2 regions of the Micromonospora sp. ANENR4 genome follow, and region 1 is predicted to be linked to the other one. Evidence: predicted binding sites of a transcription regulator. Region 1 holds the regulator's gene; the other holds the start of a gene.
What was found. Region 1 encodes HrcA, which represses chaperone genes, less so after heat shock. Its sites were predicted from a motif close to GGTTNGCACNCTCNNNNNGAGNGTGCNAACC; they were not measured.
Positions count from the first base shown of each region.

Region 2: groES (co-chaperone GroES) is a predicted target of HrcA. The motif match lies at 886-916, and genes of this name have one in related genera.

Region 1 is NZ_JADKYQ010000013.1:164,835-171,275, reverse strand. Features, by position in the region: gene IRY44_RS23300 (enoyl-CoA hydratase-related protein) at 1-180, opposite strand, end outside; gene hemW (radical SAM family heme chaperone HemW) at 200-1,423, shown strand; gene IRY44_RS31185 (DUF4870 domain-containing protein) at 1,463-2,119, opposite strand; gene hrcA (heat-inducible transcriptional repressor HrcA) at 2,352-3,374, shown strand; gene dnaJ (molecular chaperone DnaJ) at 3,448-4,593, shown strand; gene IRY44_RS23275 (16S rRNA (uracil(1498)-N(3))-methyltransferase) at 4,595-5,329, shown strand; gene IRY44_RS23270 (SDR family NAD(P)-dependent oxidoreductase) at 5,456-6,217, opposite strand; gene IRY44_RS23265 (histidine triad nucleotide-binding protein) at 6,298-6,441, shown strand, end outside.
Region 2 is NZ_JADKYQ010000009.1:89,884-96,324, reverse strand. Features, by position in the region: gene IRY44_RS17225 (class I SAM-dependent methyltransferase) at 1-794, opposite strand, end outside; gene groES (co-chaperone GroES) at 1,049-1,363, shown strand; gene groL (chaperonin GroEL) at 1,434-3,077, shown strand; gene IRY44_RS17210 (sulfite oxidase) at 3,139-4,809, shown strand; gene IRY44_RS17205 (WhiB family transcriptional regulator) at 4,946-5,329, opposite strand; gene IRY44_RS17200 (response regulator transcription factor) at 5,582-6,400, shown strand; gene IRY44_RS17195 (DUF5319 domain-containing protein) at 6,413-6,441, opposite strand, start outside.

The DNA.
Region 1 (6,441 bases):
GCCGGTGTGGTCGAGCACGATCGCGCGTACCGCGTCGTCGGCGACCGCGTCGGCCAGCCCGGCCAGCAGCTGGGTCATCAGGGGCGTGGAGAGCGCGTTGCGGTTGTGCGGGCTGTCCAGGGTGAGGGTGGTCACCCCACGGGCCGTGGCGACTCGCACGAGAGCGTCCGGAGAGGTCATGCCGGGCACACTAGTGGCCATGCCCGGCGTCCTTCCAGAAGGCGAACCCGTCCCGCGCGACGGATCGCTGCCCGCCACCGCCCGCCGCGACGTCGGCGCGCGCGGTTTCGGCGTGTACGTCCACGTGCCGTTCTGTGCCAGCCGGTGCGGTTACTGCGACTTCAACACGTACACCGCCGCCGAGCTGGGCGGCGGGGCGAGCCGGGAGACGTACGCCGACTCGGTGCTCGCCGAGCTGGAGCTGGCCGCCCGGGTGCTGGGCGACTCGCCGCCGCCCCGGGTCGACACCGTCTTCGTCGGCGGCGGCACGCCCACCCTGCTGCCCGCCGACGACCTGGCCCGGATCCTCGACGGCATCGACCGGGTCTGGGGGCTGGCCGCCGACGCCGAGGTGACAACCGAGGCCAACCCCGAGTCGGTGAGCCCGGAGTCGCTCAAGACGCTGCGGGCGGCCGGCTACACCCGGATCTCGCTCGGCATGCAGTCCGCCGCTCCCGGGGTGCTCGCGGTGCTGGACCGGCGGCACAGCGCGGGCCGGGCCACCGCCGCCGCGCTGGAGGCGCGCGACGCGGGATTCGAGCACGTGAACCTGGACCTGATCTACGGCACGCCGGGCGAGACGGCCGACGACTTCGCCGCCTCGCTGGCCCAGGTGGTCGACGCGGGCGTGGACCACGTCAGCGCGTACGCCCTGATCGTGGAGGACGGCACCCGGCTGGCCGCGCGGATGCGACGCGGCGAGTTGCCGTACCCCTCCGACGACGTGGCAGCGGACCGCTACCTGGCCGCGGAGGCCGCGCTCGGCGAGGCCGGATTCTCCTGGTACGAGGTGTCGAACTGGGCCCGCTCGGCGGCGGCGGCGTGCCGGCACAACCTGCTCTACTGGACCGGCGCCGACTGGTGGGGCCTGGGCCCGGGGGCGCACAGCCACGTCGGCGGCGTGCGCTGGTGGAACGTCAAGCACCCGAGCGCGTACGCGGCGCGGCTGGCCGAGGGCGCCTCGCCCGCGCTGGCCCGGGAGCGGCTCACTCCGGACGAGCAGCACATGGAGGACGTGATGCTGCGGGTACGGCTCGCCGCCGGCCTGCCGCTGGACGTGCTGGACGAACCCGGCCGGGCGGGCGCCGAGCGGGCCCGGGACGCCGGGCTGCTCGACGCCGGGGCGTACGCGCGAGGGCTCGTGGTGCTGACGCTGCGGGGCCGGCTGCTGGCCGACGCGGTGGTACGCGACCTGCTGCCGTGACCGGCACCGGCCGGCCGCCCCCTCGGCCGGCCGGCGGTGTCACTTGATGAAGTTGTAGGTCATCGGGTAGCGGTAGAGCACACCCTCGTTGGCCTTGACCCCGCCGATGATGCCGAAGATCAGCGGCACCAGCCAGACCAGCATCGGGACGAAGAACAGGATCCCGCAGGTGATGACCGTGATCACCCAGGCGAGCACGCTGGCGATGGTCCAGGTGATCTGGAAGTTCAGCGCCGAGACCGCGTGGGCGCGGACCGTCGGGGACTGCTGACCCCGGGCCATCATCGCGATCAGCGGGGCAACCCAGCCGAGCAGACCGCCACCGACGATGACACCGGCGGCGCCGCCGAAGTGCGCCACCAGGGCCCACGTCTTCTCGTCGTTGTTGGCGTAGGAGGCCGGGCCGTACCCGCCACCGGCGGGGTAGCCGGGCGTGCCACCCGGCGGGGGGTAGCCGCCCGGCGGGGGGTAGCCGCCCGGCGGGGGGTAGCCGCCCGGCGGGGGGTAGCCGCCGCCCGGGGGCGGGTAGCCGCCCGGGGGCGGATAGTCACCGGGCGGGGGATAGCCGCCGGCGCCCGGCGCCCCGGACAGTGGAGCGGTGGGCGGTTCGCTGCCCGGCGACGAGCCGTAGGGCGCCGACGGGTCGGGCTGGGGGCCGGAGTCCCCTGCCCCTGGAGGGCGAGGAGGTTCTGTCATGGTCGCCACGGTAGGGGCACCGGTCAACTCGCACCAGAGCGACACAGACCGACGATGACCGGCTGTTCGGCCCTGGTGGGCGGCGCTGTGTGGTGGGCCGCACCGCAGGTCCGTCAGGCGATCATCGCGTCGGCGGGGGTGCCGACGTAGACTGGCACTCGCTACAGTCGAGTGCCAGCCGCCCGGCGGATGCCGCGTGCCGGCCCGGCCGAGGTGCGTCAGGAGGTGGGGAATGGGTCTCGACGACCGCAAACTCGCCGTGCTGCGCGCGATCGTCGAGGACTACGTCGCCACGCAGGAACCGGTCGGCAGCAAGGCCCTGGTCGAGCGGCACCAGCTCGGCGTCTCGCCCGCCACCGTGCGCAACGACATGGCGGTGCTGGAGGAGGAGGGCTACATCCGGCAGCCGCACACCAGCGCCGGCCGGGTGCCCACCGACCGCGGCTACCGCCTCTTCGTCGACCGGCTGTCCCGGGTCAAGCCGCTCAGCCCGGCCGAGCGCCGGGCGATCGAGCGCTTCCTGGTGGGCGCTGTCGACCTGGACGACGTGGTGCACCGTACGGTCCGGCTGCTCGCCCAGCTCACCCGTCAGGTGGCGGTGGTGCAGTACCCGAGCCTGGCCCGGTCCAAGGTGCGCCACCTGGAGCTGGTGCCGATCTCCACCACCCGGCTGATGGTCGTCATGATCGCCGACACCGGCCGGGTCGAGCAGCGGCTGGTCGAGCTGCCCGCCCCGGTGCCCGCCGACGACGTGACCGACCTGCGCCGGCTGGTGAACGAGAAGCTGGTCGGCAGCCAGCTCGCCGAGACGCCGCCGCTGGTGCAGGCGCTCGTCGACGAGTCCGCGCCGCACCTGCGCCCGGCCATGACCACGCTGTCCACCGTGCTGCTGGAGACGCTGGTCGAGCGGCACGAGGAACGCCTCGCGCTGGCCGGCCAGGCCAACCTCACCCGGGGCGGCCTGCTCGACTTCCAGGGTTCGCTGCGCCCCATCCTGGAGGCGCTCGAAGAAGAAGTAGTGCTGCTCAAGCTGATCGGCGAGACCGAGCCGAGCACCACCCGGGTGCTCATCGGCGACGAGAACGAATTCGACAACCTGCGGGCCGCCTCGGTGGTCAGCACCGGGTACGGACCGGGCAGCACGATCGTCGGTGGACTCGGCGTGCTCGGGCCGACCCGGATGGACTACCCCGGCAATATCGCCATGGTGAGGGCCGTGGCACGCTACGTGGGCGAACTGCTGGCCCAGAACTGACCAGTCAGGGCCGACGGCCGGTTCCGGCCGACGACCGGAGCGACGCGAGACGAACATGAGGACACCTAACGCAGTGGCCAGGGACTACTACGGCATTCTCGGCGTGAGCCGGGACGCCTCCGACGACGAGATCAAGCGCGCCTACCGCAAGCTGGCGCGGCAGTTCCACCCGGACGTCAATCCGGACCCGGAGGCCCAGGAGAAGTTCAAGGACATCAACGCCGCGTACGAGGTCCTCTCGGACGACCGGAAGCGGCAGATCGTCGACCTGGGCGGCGACCCGCTCGCCCCGGGCGGCGGTGGCATGGGCGGCCCGGGCGGTCCCGGCGGCGCCGGCCCGTTCGTCGGCTTCCAGGACATCATGGACGCGTTCTTCGGCGGTGCCGCGGGCGGCAGCCGTGGGCCGCGGCCGCGTACCCGCCCCGGCGCGGACGCGATCCTGCGCCTGGAACTGGACCTCAACGAGACCGCGTTCGGCGTCGAGGCGCCGATCACCGTCGACACCGCGGTGCTCTGCACCACCTGCTCCGGCGCCGGCACCGCCGCCGGCACCCACCTGGCCACCTGCGAGGCGTGCGGCGGCCGGGGCGAGGTGCAGTCGGTGCAGCGGACCTTCCTCGGTCAGGTGGTCTCCGCCCGGCCGTGCACCGTCTGCCAGGGCTACGGCACCACCATCCCGCACCCCTGCCCGACCTGCGCCGGTGACGGCCGGGTACGCACCCGCCGCTCGCTGACCGTCAAGATCCCGGCCGGGGTCGAGGACGGCATGCGGATCCGCCTGGCCCAGCAGGGCGAGGTCGGCCCCGGTGGCGGCACCGCCGGTGACCTCTACGTCGAGATCCACGAGCGGCCGCACGACGTCTACTCCCGCAAGGGCGACGACCTGCACTGCCGGGTCACGGTGCCGATGACCGCCGCCGCGCTCGGCACCCGGCTGACCATCAAGACGCTGGACAGCGAGGAGACGGTCGACGTCAAGCCCGGCACCCAGCCCGGCAGCACACTGCGGTTGCGCGCCCGGGGCGTACCGCACCTGCGCGGCACCGGCCGGGGTGACCTCTACGTGCACCTGGACGTGCGTACCCCGACCAAGCTCGACGCCGACCAGGAGCGGATGCTGCGCGACTTCGCCAAGACCCGCGGCGAGGAGGTCGCCGAGCTGACCAAGCAGGGCGGCTTCTTCTCCCGGATGCGCGACGCCTTCAACGGGCACGCCTGAGGTGTCCGCGCCGCTGTTCCTGGTCGAGGCGCTGCCCACCGGTGACACGCTGACGCTGGACGGCCCGGAGGGCCACCACGCGGCCACCGTGCAGCGGCTGCGTGTCGGCGAGGAACTGGTGCTCGCCGACGGCCGGGGCGGCACCGCCGCCGCGGTGGTCACCGCCGTCGGCCGCGGCACGCTCGACCTGCGGGTCACGAGCCGGGGGTACGCGGACGCGCCGGTACCCCGGCTCGTCGTGGTGCAGGGCATCGCCAAGGGCGACCGGGGTGAACTCGCCGTGCAGGCGATGACCGAGGTCGGGGTGGACGAGATCGTGCCCTGGGCGGCGTCCCGCTCGGTGGCGCAGTGGCGCGGCGAGCGGGGCGAACGGGCCCGGCAGAAGTGGGTCGCGACCGCCCGCGAGGCGGCCAAGCAGGCCCGCCGCCCGTGGCTGCCGGTGGTGGCCGGCGCGCCGGACGAGTCCACCGCCTCGGTGGCCCGCCGGATCGCCGGCGCGGCCGGCGCGTTCGTGCTGCACGAGGGCGCGCAGGACCGGCTGACCACAGTCGACCTTCCGGCCGCCGGCGAGATCGTGCTGGTGGTCGGCCCGGAGGGCGGCATCGCCGACCACGAGCTGGCCGCGTTCGCCGAGGCGGGCGCCCGCACGGTCCGCCTGGGCCCGTCGGTCCTGCGTACGTCCACGGCAGGCGTGGCAGCCCTGACAGTCCTGGCCACCCGCCTGACCCACTGGTAACCCCCGCGCCCGCCCCTCTTTTCGGTGCGCGCTGATCTTGCAGTTTCGGCCCGCGCGGCGCCCCTTTTGCGGCGTTTGCCTGGGCCGAGAGTGCAAGATCGCGGGGGTCAGGGGCGAGGGTGGGGGTCAGGAGCGGAGGTAGGAGGCGCCGTTCAGGTCGATGATGGTGCCCGACGCCCACTCGGCCTCGGGGCCGGCCAGCCAGTACACCGCCGCGGCGATCTCCTCCGGCCGGGCCACCCGGTGGAACGGAGACTGGGCGCGTACCGCCTCGCCCCGCTCGCTCTTCAGATGCTCGTTCGTCATGTCGGTCTCGACGAAGCCGGGCGCCACGCAGGCCACAGCGATGCCGTACGGCGCCAGGGCCACCGCCAGCGACTGGGCCATCGCGTTCATCCCGGCCTTGCTGGCCCCGTACGCCGGGTTGGCCGGCTCGCCCCGGAACGCGCCCCGGGACGAGACGTTCACGATCCGGCCCCCGCGGTCGCGCATGTGCTGCGCGGCGCACCAGGCCGCGTTCGCGGCGCCGACCAGGTTGGTGTCGAGCACCTCCCGCCACCGCGCCCGCCACTGTTCGTAGCTGCTCTCGAAGACCGGGTGCGGTGGATCGGCCGGCCCGAACACCCCGGCGTTGTTCACGAGTACGTCGAGCCCGCCGAGCCGCTGGGCCGCCTCGTCCACCACGGCGCGTACCGCGTCGGGGTCGGCCAGATCGGCGCGTACCACCACGTGCCCGTCACCGGGCAGTTCGGCGCGCAGCCGCTCGGCCAGCTCGGCCGAGTCCCGGTGGTGGATCGCCACCCGGTCCCCACCGGCGGCGAACGCCCGCGCCACCGCCCGCCCGATGCCCCGCGAGGCCCCCGTCACCAGCACCGCCCGTCCCGACATGGCGGCCATCCTGCCGCATCCTGCCGGTCCGCCCGGCGGTGCCCCCGCCACGCTTGCGGCGGCGTCCTTACACTGCTGCGATGGACTGCCTCTTCTGCCGGATCGTCGCCGGGGAGATTCCGGCCACCATCGTCCGCGAGACCGCCACCACCCTGGCCTTCCGGGACATCGACCCGAAGGCGCCCACGCACGTGCTGGTGATCCCCAAGGAGCACTACGCGGAC
Region 2 (6,441 bases), on a different contig from region 1:
GTGCCGGTGAGGAGCGACACCGCGTCGTCGCGCTCGCGCAGCACTGTGGCGCGGCGCGGGACCTCGGCCAGGTCACCGCACCAGAGCGCCGCCTCGACCAGGTCGCCGTCCACGCTCACCCATTCCGCCTCGGCGCCCGCCGGGATCAGCGCGTGGTCGAGCCCCGGCGCCACCTTCACCACGGTCCGCGGCACCCGCGCGGCCAGGCCGGTGACGAAGTCCCACGGCGGGGAGTAGGCGTTCGGGTCGAAGACGCGCCGCCCGGTGCCGGCCCGCCGCCGCGCCGGATCGCAGAACACCGCGTCGACAGGGCGCACGTCGAACGCTGTGGCGTCACCGCAGGAGACGGTCACCAGGTCGGCGAGCCCGGCCGCCTCGGCGTTGGCGGCGGCCATCGCGGCGGTGAGCGGGTCGGCCTCCACCGCGTACACCCGGATGCCGGCGCGGCCCGCGGCGAGCGCGTCGGCGCCCAGCCCGCACCCCAGGTCGGCCAGCGTGGTCACGCCCGCGGCGCGCAGCCGCGCGGCGCGCCGGTCCGCGACCGCGCGCCGGGTGGCCTGCTCCAGCCCGGCCCGGGTGAGGAACATCCCGGCCGCGACCGGGCCGAACTTGCCGGCCGCCCGGCGGCGCAGCTCCGCCTGGGTCAGTGCCGCCGCCGCGAGCCCGCCGGGGATGCCGGCCGAGCGCAGCGCGGCCGCCGCCGCCAGCGGGTCGCCGCCGGCCACCCGCTCGGCCGCGGCGAGCGCCGACGACCCCTCGGGGGTACGCAGCGCGGCGAGCTGGTCGAGATCCACGCGCTCATTCTCCCGGCCCGGTTCCGGCGCGACACGGAGGGCGACGCGTTGGCACTCTCCTTGACGGAGTGCTAGCCGAGGAATAACCTGCGATTAGCACTCTCACCCTGAGGGTGCCAACGCCCGAGCCTCGTGCCCGGGGGTTGAGCGCCAGGCGGACCGGCACCCGCGACGACGGCCCCGCCCGGTGGCATGTGGCAGATTGACGCTGGTCGGCGTGCCGGCCGGCAACGACACCAAGTACCCGGGAGGGTATGCCCGTGACTACCGCGACCAAGGTTGCGATCAAGCCGCTCGAGGACCGCATCGTGGTCCAGGCGAACGAGGCCGAGACCACCACCGCCTCGGGCATCGTGATCCCCGACACCGCCAAGGAGAAGCCGCAGGAGGGCACCGTCCTCGCTGTCGGCCCGGGCCGGATCGACGACAAGGGCAACCGCGTGCCGATCGACGTGAAGGTCGGCGACACCGTCCTCTACTCGAAGTACGGCGGCACCGAGGTCAAGTACGCCGGCGAGGAGTACCTGGTGCTCTCCGCCCGCGACGTCCTCGCGGTCATCGAGAAGTAAGCAACCGATCAGTGTCGTTGCCCCGGTCCGGCTCGCCGGGCCGGGGCAACGTCGCTTCGAAGGGATACTGATGGCGAAGATCCTCAGCTTCTCGGACGACGCCCGGCACCTGCTGGAGCACGGTGTCAACGCCCTCGCGGACGCGGTGAAGGTCACCCTCGGCCCGCGCGGGCGCAACGTCGTCCTGGACAAGAAGTTCGGTGCGCCCACGATCACCAACGACGGCGTGACCATCGCCAAGGAGATCGAGCTCACCAACCCGTACGAGAACCTCGGCGCGCAGCTGGTCAAGGAGGTGGCGACCAAGACCAACGACGTCGCCGGCGACGGGACCACCACCGCCACCGTGCTGGCCCAGGCGATGGTCCGTGAGGGCCTGCGCAATGTGGCCGCCGGCACCAACCCGACCGGCCTGAAGCGGGGCATCGACGCGGCGGCCGCCAAGGTCTCCGAGGCGCTGCTCGGCAAGGCCGTCGAGGTCTCCAGCAAGGAGTCGATCGCGCACGTCGCGACCGTCTCCGCGCAGGACGCCGCGATCGGCGAGCTGATCGCCGAGGCGATGGAGAAGGTCGGCCGCGACGGCGTCATCACCGTCGAGGAGGGCTCCGCGCTCACCACCGAGCTGGAGGTGACCGAGGGTCTCCAGTTCGACAAGGGCTTCATCTCCCCGAACTTCGTCACCGACCTGGAGGCGCAGGAGGCGGTCCTGGAGGACCCGTACATCCTGATCACCACCCAGAAGATCTCGGCGATCGAGGAGCTGCTGCCGCTGCTGGAGAAGGTCCTCCAGAACAACAAGCCGCTGCTCATCGTCGCCGAGGACGTCGAGGGCCAGGCCCTGTCGACGCTCGTGGTGAACGCGCTGCGCAAGACCGTCAAGGTCTGCGCGGTCAAGGCCCCCGGCTTCGGCGACCGCCGCAAGGCGATGCTCCAGGACATGGCGATCCTCACCGGTGCCGAGCTGGTCGCCCCGGAGCTGGGCTACAAGCTCGACCAGGTCGGCCTGGAGGTGCTGGGCACCGCCCGCCGCGTCGTGGTCGACAAGGAGAACACCACTGTCGTCGACGGTGGCGGCCAGTCCGCCGAGGTCGCCGACCGGGTCGCGCAGATCCGCAAGGAGATCGAGGCCTCCGACTCCGAGTGGGACCGGGAGAAGCTGGCCGAGCGGCTGGCGAAGCTCTCCGGCGGCATCGCTGTGATCAAGGTCGGCGCGGCCACCGAGGTCGAGATGAAGGAGCGCAAGCACCGCATCGAGGACGCCATCGCCGCGACCAAGGCCGCGGTCGAGGAGGGTACGGTCCCGGGTGGCGGCGCCGCCCTGGCCCAGATCCTGCCGGCGCTCGACGACGACCTGGGCTTCACCGGTGACGAGAAGGTCGGCGTCTCGATCGTGCGCAAGTCGCTCGTCGAGCCGCTGCGCTGGATCGCCCAGAACGCCGGCCACGACGGCTACGTGGTGGTGCAGAAGGTCGTCGGCCAGGACTGGGGCCACGGCCTCGACGCCGCCACCGGCGAGTACGTCGACCTGGCCAAGTCCGGCATCATCGACCCGGTGAAGGTGACCCGCAACGCGGTCAGCAACGCCGCCTCGATCGCCGGCCTGCTGCTCACCACCGAGAGCCTCGTGGTGGAGAAGCCGGCCGAGCCGGAGCCGGCCGCCGGTGGGCACGGCCACTCGCACGGCCACGGCCACCAGCACGGCCCGGGTTTCTGACCCGAGCAGTACGGCCCGACGTCAGGGCACACCGCCGACCCGGTGGTGTGCCCTGACGCGTATGTCCTTACGGAACGCTGACGGGATTGGCAGCCGGACCGGCGGGTCGATCAGACTGGGTGCCGTGAGCACCCTCTCCCGCCGCCGCGCGGCGCTGGCCGGTGTCGTCGCCGCAGTGGTGGCACTCGGCACCGCCGAACCCGTGGCGGTCCTGACCGGTCCCCGGTCCGCGCCGCTCGTCGCCGTCGGCGGACTCGTCGTCGACCTGGTGCCCGAGCCGCTCAAGCAGTTCGCCATCGACGTCTTCGGCACGTACGACAAGATCGCCCTGCTGGCCGGGACGGCGCTGCTGCTGGCCGCCTTCGGGGCGCTGCTCGGCCTGGCGGCGGCCCGGCGGCTGGTGATCGGCCTGGCCGGCGTCGCCGCGTTCACGGTGCTCGGCGTCGCTGCCGCGCTGACCCGGGCCGGCGCGGACGCGTTCGACGCGCTGCCCTCGCTGGTCGGCGGCGGACTGGGCGCGCTGACGCTCTGGGCGTTCGTGGCCGGACCACTGGGGCCCGGCCGGGGCGCGGCCGCGCAGCCGGCACCGCCTCCGGCGGTCGCCGCGCTCGCGGGGGAGGAGAAGACCCCGGGTGGCTGGGAGCCGGTCCGGCACGACGACGACGCGGAGTCGCGGCGGCGTTTCCTGCGCGGCGCCGGGCTGCTCACCGGTGCGGCGGCGGTGGCCGGGCTGGGCGGGCACTGGCTGGCGGGCCGGCGCGGCGTGTCGGCGGCCCGGGAGGCGGTGACGTTGCCCGCCCCGGTGGCGCCCGCCCCGCAGGTGCCGGCCGGAGCGGACCTGTCACTGCCCCGGCTGGCGCCGTACGTCACGCCGAACCGGGAGTTCTACCGGATCGACACCGCGCTGGTGGTGCCGCAGGTGGACCCGGTCACCTGGCGGCTGCGGATCCACGGGCGGGTGCGCAACCCCATCGAGCTGAGCTTCGACGACCTGCTGGCCCGCCCGATGGTCGAGCGGTACGTGACGCTCGCCTGCGTCTCCAACGAGGTGGGCGGCGACCTGATCGGCAACGCGCGCTGGCTCGGCGTACCGATCAAGGAACTGCTCGACGAGGCCGGCCCGGCCGACGGCGCGGACCAGGTGGTCGGCCGCGCGGTCGACGGCTGGACCTGTGGCACGCCCACCTCGGTGCTGCGCGACGGCCGGGACGCGCTGCTCGCGGTCGGCATGAACGGCGAGCCGCTGCCGATCCAGCACGGCTTCCCGGTGCGGATGGTGGTGCCGGGGCTCTACGGGTACGTGTCGGCCTGCAAGTGGCTCACCGAGCTGGAGCTGACCAGCTTCGCCGACTTCGACGCGTACTGGGTGCCGCGTGGCTGGTCCGCGCAGGGACCGATCAAGACGCAGTCCCGGATCGACACGCCCCGGCCCCGCAGCCGCCCGGAGGCCGGCCCGGTGACGGTGGCCGGTGTGGCGTGGGCGCAGCACCTCGGCATCAGCCGCGTCGAGGTACGCGTGGACGCTGGCCCCTGGCAGGAGGCGACACTGGCGCCTGCCGTGTCGGCGGACACCTGGGTGCAGTGGTCTTGGCGGTGGGACGCGACGCCGGGCGAGCACTCGCTCCAGGTGCGGGCGACCGACACGACTGGCGAGACGCAGACGGAACAGCGTGCCCCGGTAGCCCCCGACGGCGCGACGGGATGGCACACAGTCAGGGTCACCGTCGCCTGACCCACCGACTCCGCGTCCCCGCTCCTCGGCGCCCCGCAATAGGGGCGCAAAGCTTCCAAGATCTACGCGTGGGGTGCCACGACACGACGCCGCGCCCCGTAACTCGGGGCGCGGCATCGGGGGTCGTGGAACCGGGTCAGGCGACCTTGCGCTGGTCCGGCACGGCGGTGTTGTGCGGCCGGCCGAGGCGCGCCTCCAGTCGGGCGATGTCCACCTTGGTCTGCCGGCGGTCGGCCAGGTCCTCCCAGCCGAGGGCGAGCAGCCGCAGCCGCTCCGACTCGCTGAACCCGCCCCAGACGCCGTACGGCTCGCGTACGGAGAGCGCGTGGGCGGCGCATTCGGCGCGCACCGGGCAGGCGCGGCAGACCGACTTGGCGCCGGTCTCGCGGCGCAGCCGGGAGGAGCCGCGCTCGCCGTCCGGGTGGAAGAACTGCGCGCTGTCGCGGCCACGGCAGGCTCCGAGCCGCTGCCAGTCCCAGAGCTCGTCGATCGGTCCAGGCAGCCTACGTACGTTCGACATCAGCACCCCTCCTCCCGCGCGGCACCGCGGAGAATGTTCGTTGCCAGCTACCGGGCGGCGGTCCGCGCGGGATGCCGGTTCCGGATGAACCCCTCGGTACCCGAGCGGTCCGCGCCTCACACATCTGTGATCGAAAACGTCGGACACTCGGCGGCATATGCCCCATCTGTCGGAAAAGTTCGGATGATTGCCCGGAACCCCCTCCCGACCCCACCTCCGCATGGTCTGCTCTGAGTCGGAGAGGAGACCACTGTGCGTAGTGTTCTTGTGTGCGTTCGGACACCATTGGCGGCCCAGCATCTGACCTCCGCGGCGGCGCGGCTCGGGCTGTCCGGCGTCGTCCGGACGGCCGTCTCCGATCCGGAGGTGATGTTGCGGCTCGCCGAGCGTCCGGTGGACGTGGTGCTCGCCGACACCGCGCTGACCCGGCCGGACAGCGCCGGCTTCGTCCGGCGGGTGCTGGCCCGCGCCCCGCAGGCGGCGGTGCTGCTGCTCGGCGCCGAGGAGTCGGAGTCGGCGGCGGCCACCATCAGCGCCGGAGCGCGGGGCCTGATCCAGAACGCCGACCACGACCTGACCAGCGCGGTGGCCAAGGCGCTACTGCTGCTGTCCGCCCCCGGGCGGAGCAACAGGAACCGGGTGGCGGACACCGCCCGGGACGCGGCGGCGGTGGGCGGGCCGACCCGGCCGGCGGCGCCGGGGCGTACCCAGGGCGGTCCCGGCTGGCCGGCGACGGCCCCGGTGGACGCCGCGGGCCTGCCCACCGTGGTGCCCGTGCAGCGGGGTGAGGACCCGGACGACCCGGCGGCGGCCGACGGCGCGGAGGCGCCCCGGGCGGGTGCGGTCCAGCGGCCCGCGCGGACGCCGCGCAGCGCGATCGGGCTGACCGAGCGGGAGCTTCAGGTGCTGCTCGGCATGGCCGAGGGCAAGAGCAACGCGGAGATCGGGCGGGAGCTGTTCGTCTCCGAGGACACGGTCAAGACACACGCCCGGCGGCTGTTCCGCAAACTCGGCGCGCGCGATCGGGCACACGCCGTGGCGGCCGGGTTCCGGGCGGGCCTGGTCGCCTGACCCGCGCGGGGATCACTCCTGCGCGGAGTCGTCGGTGCCCT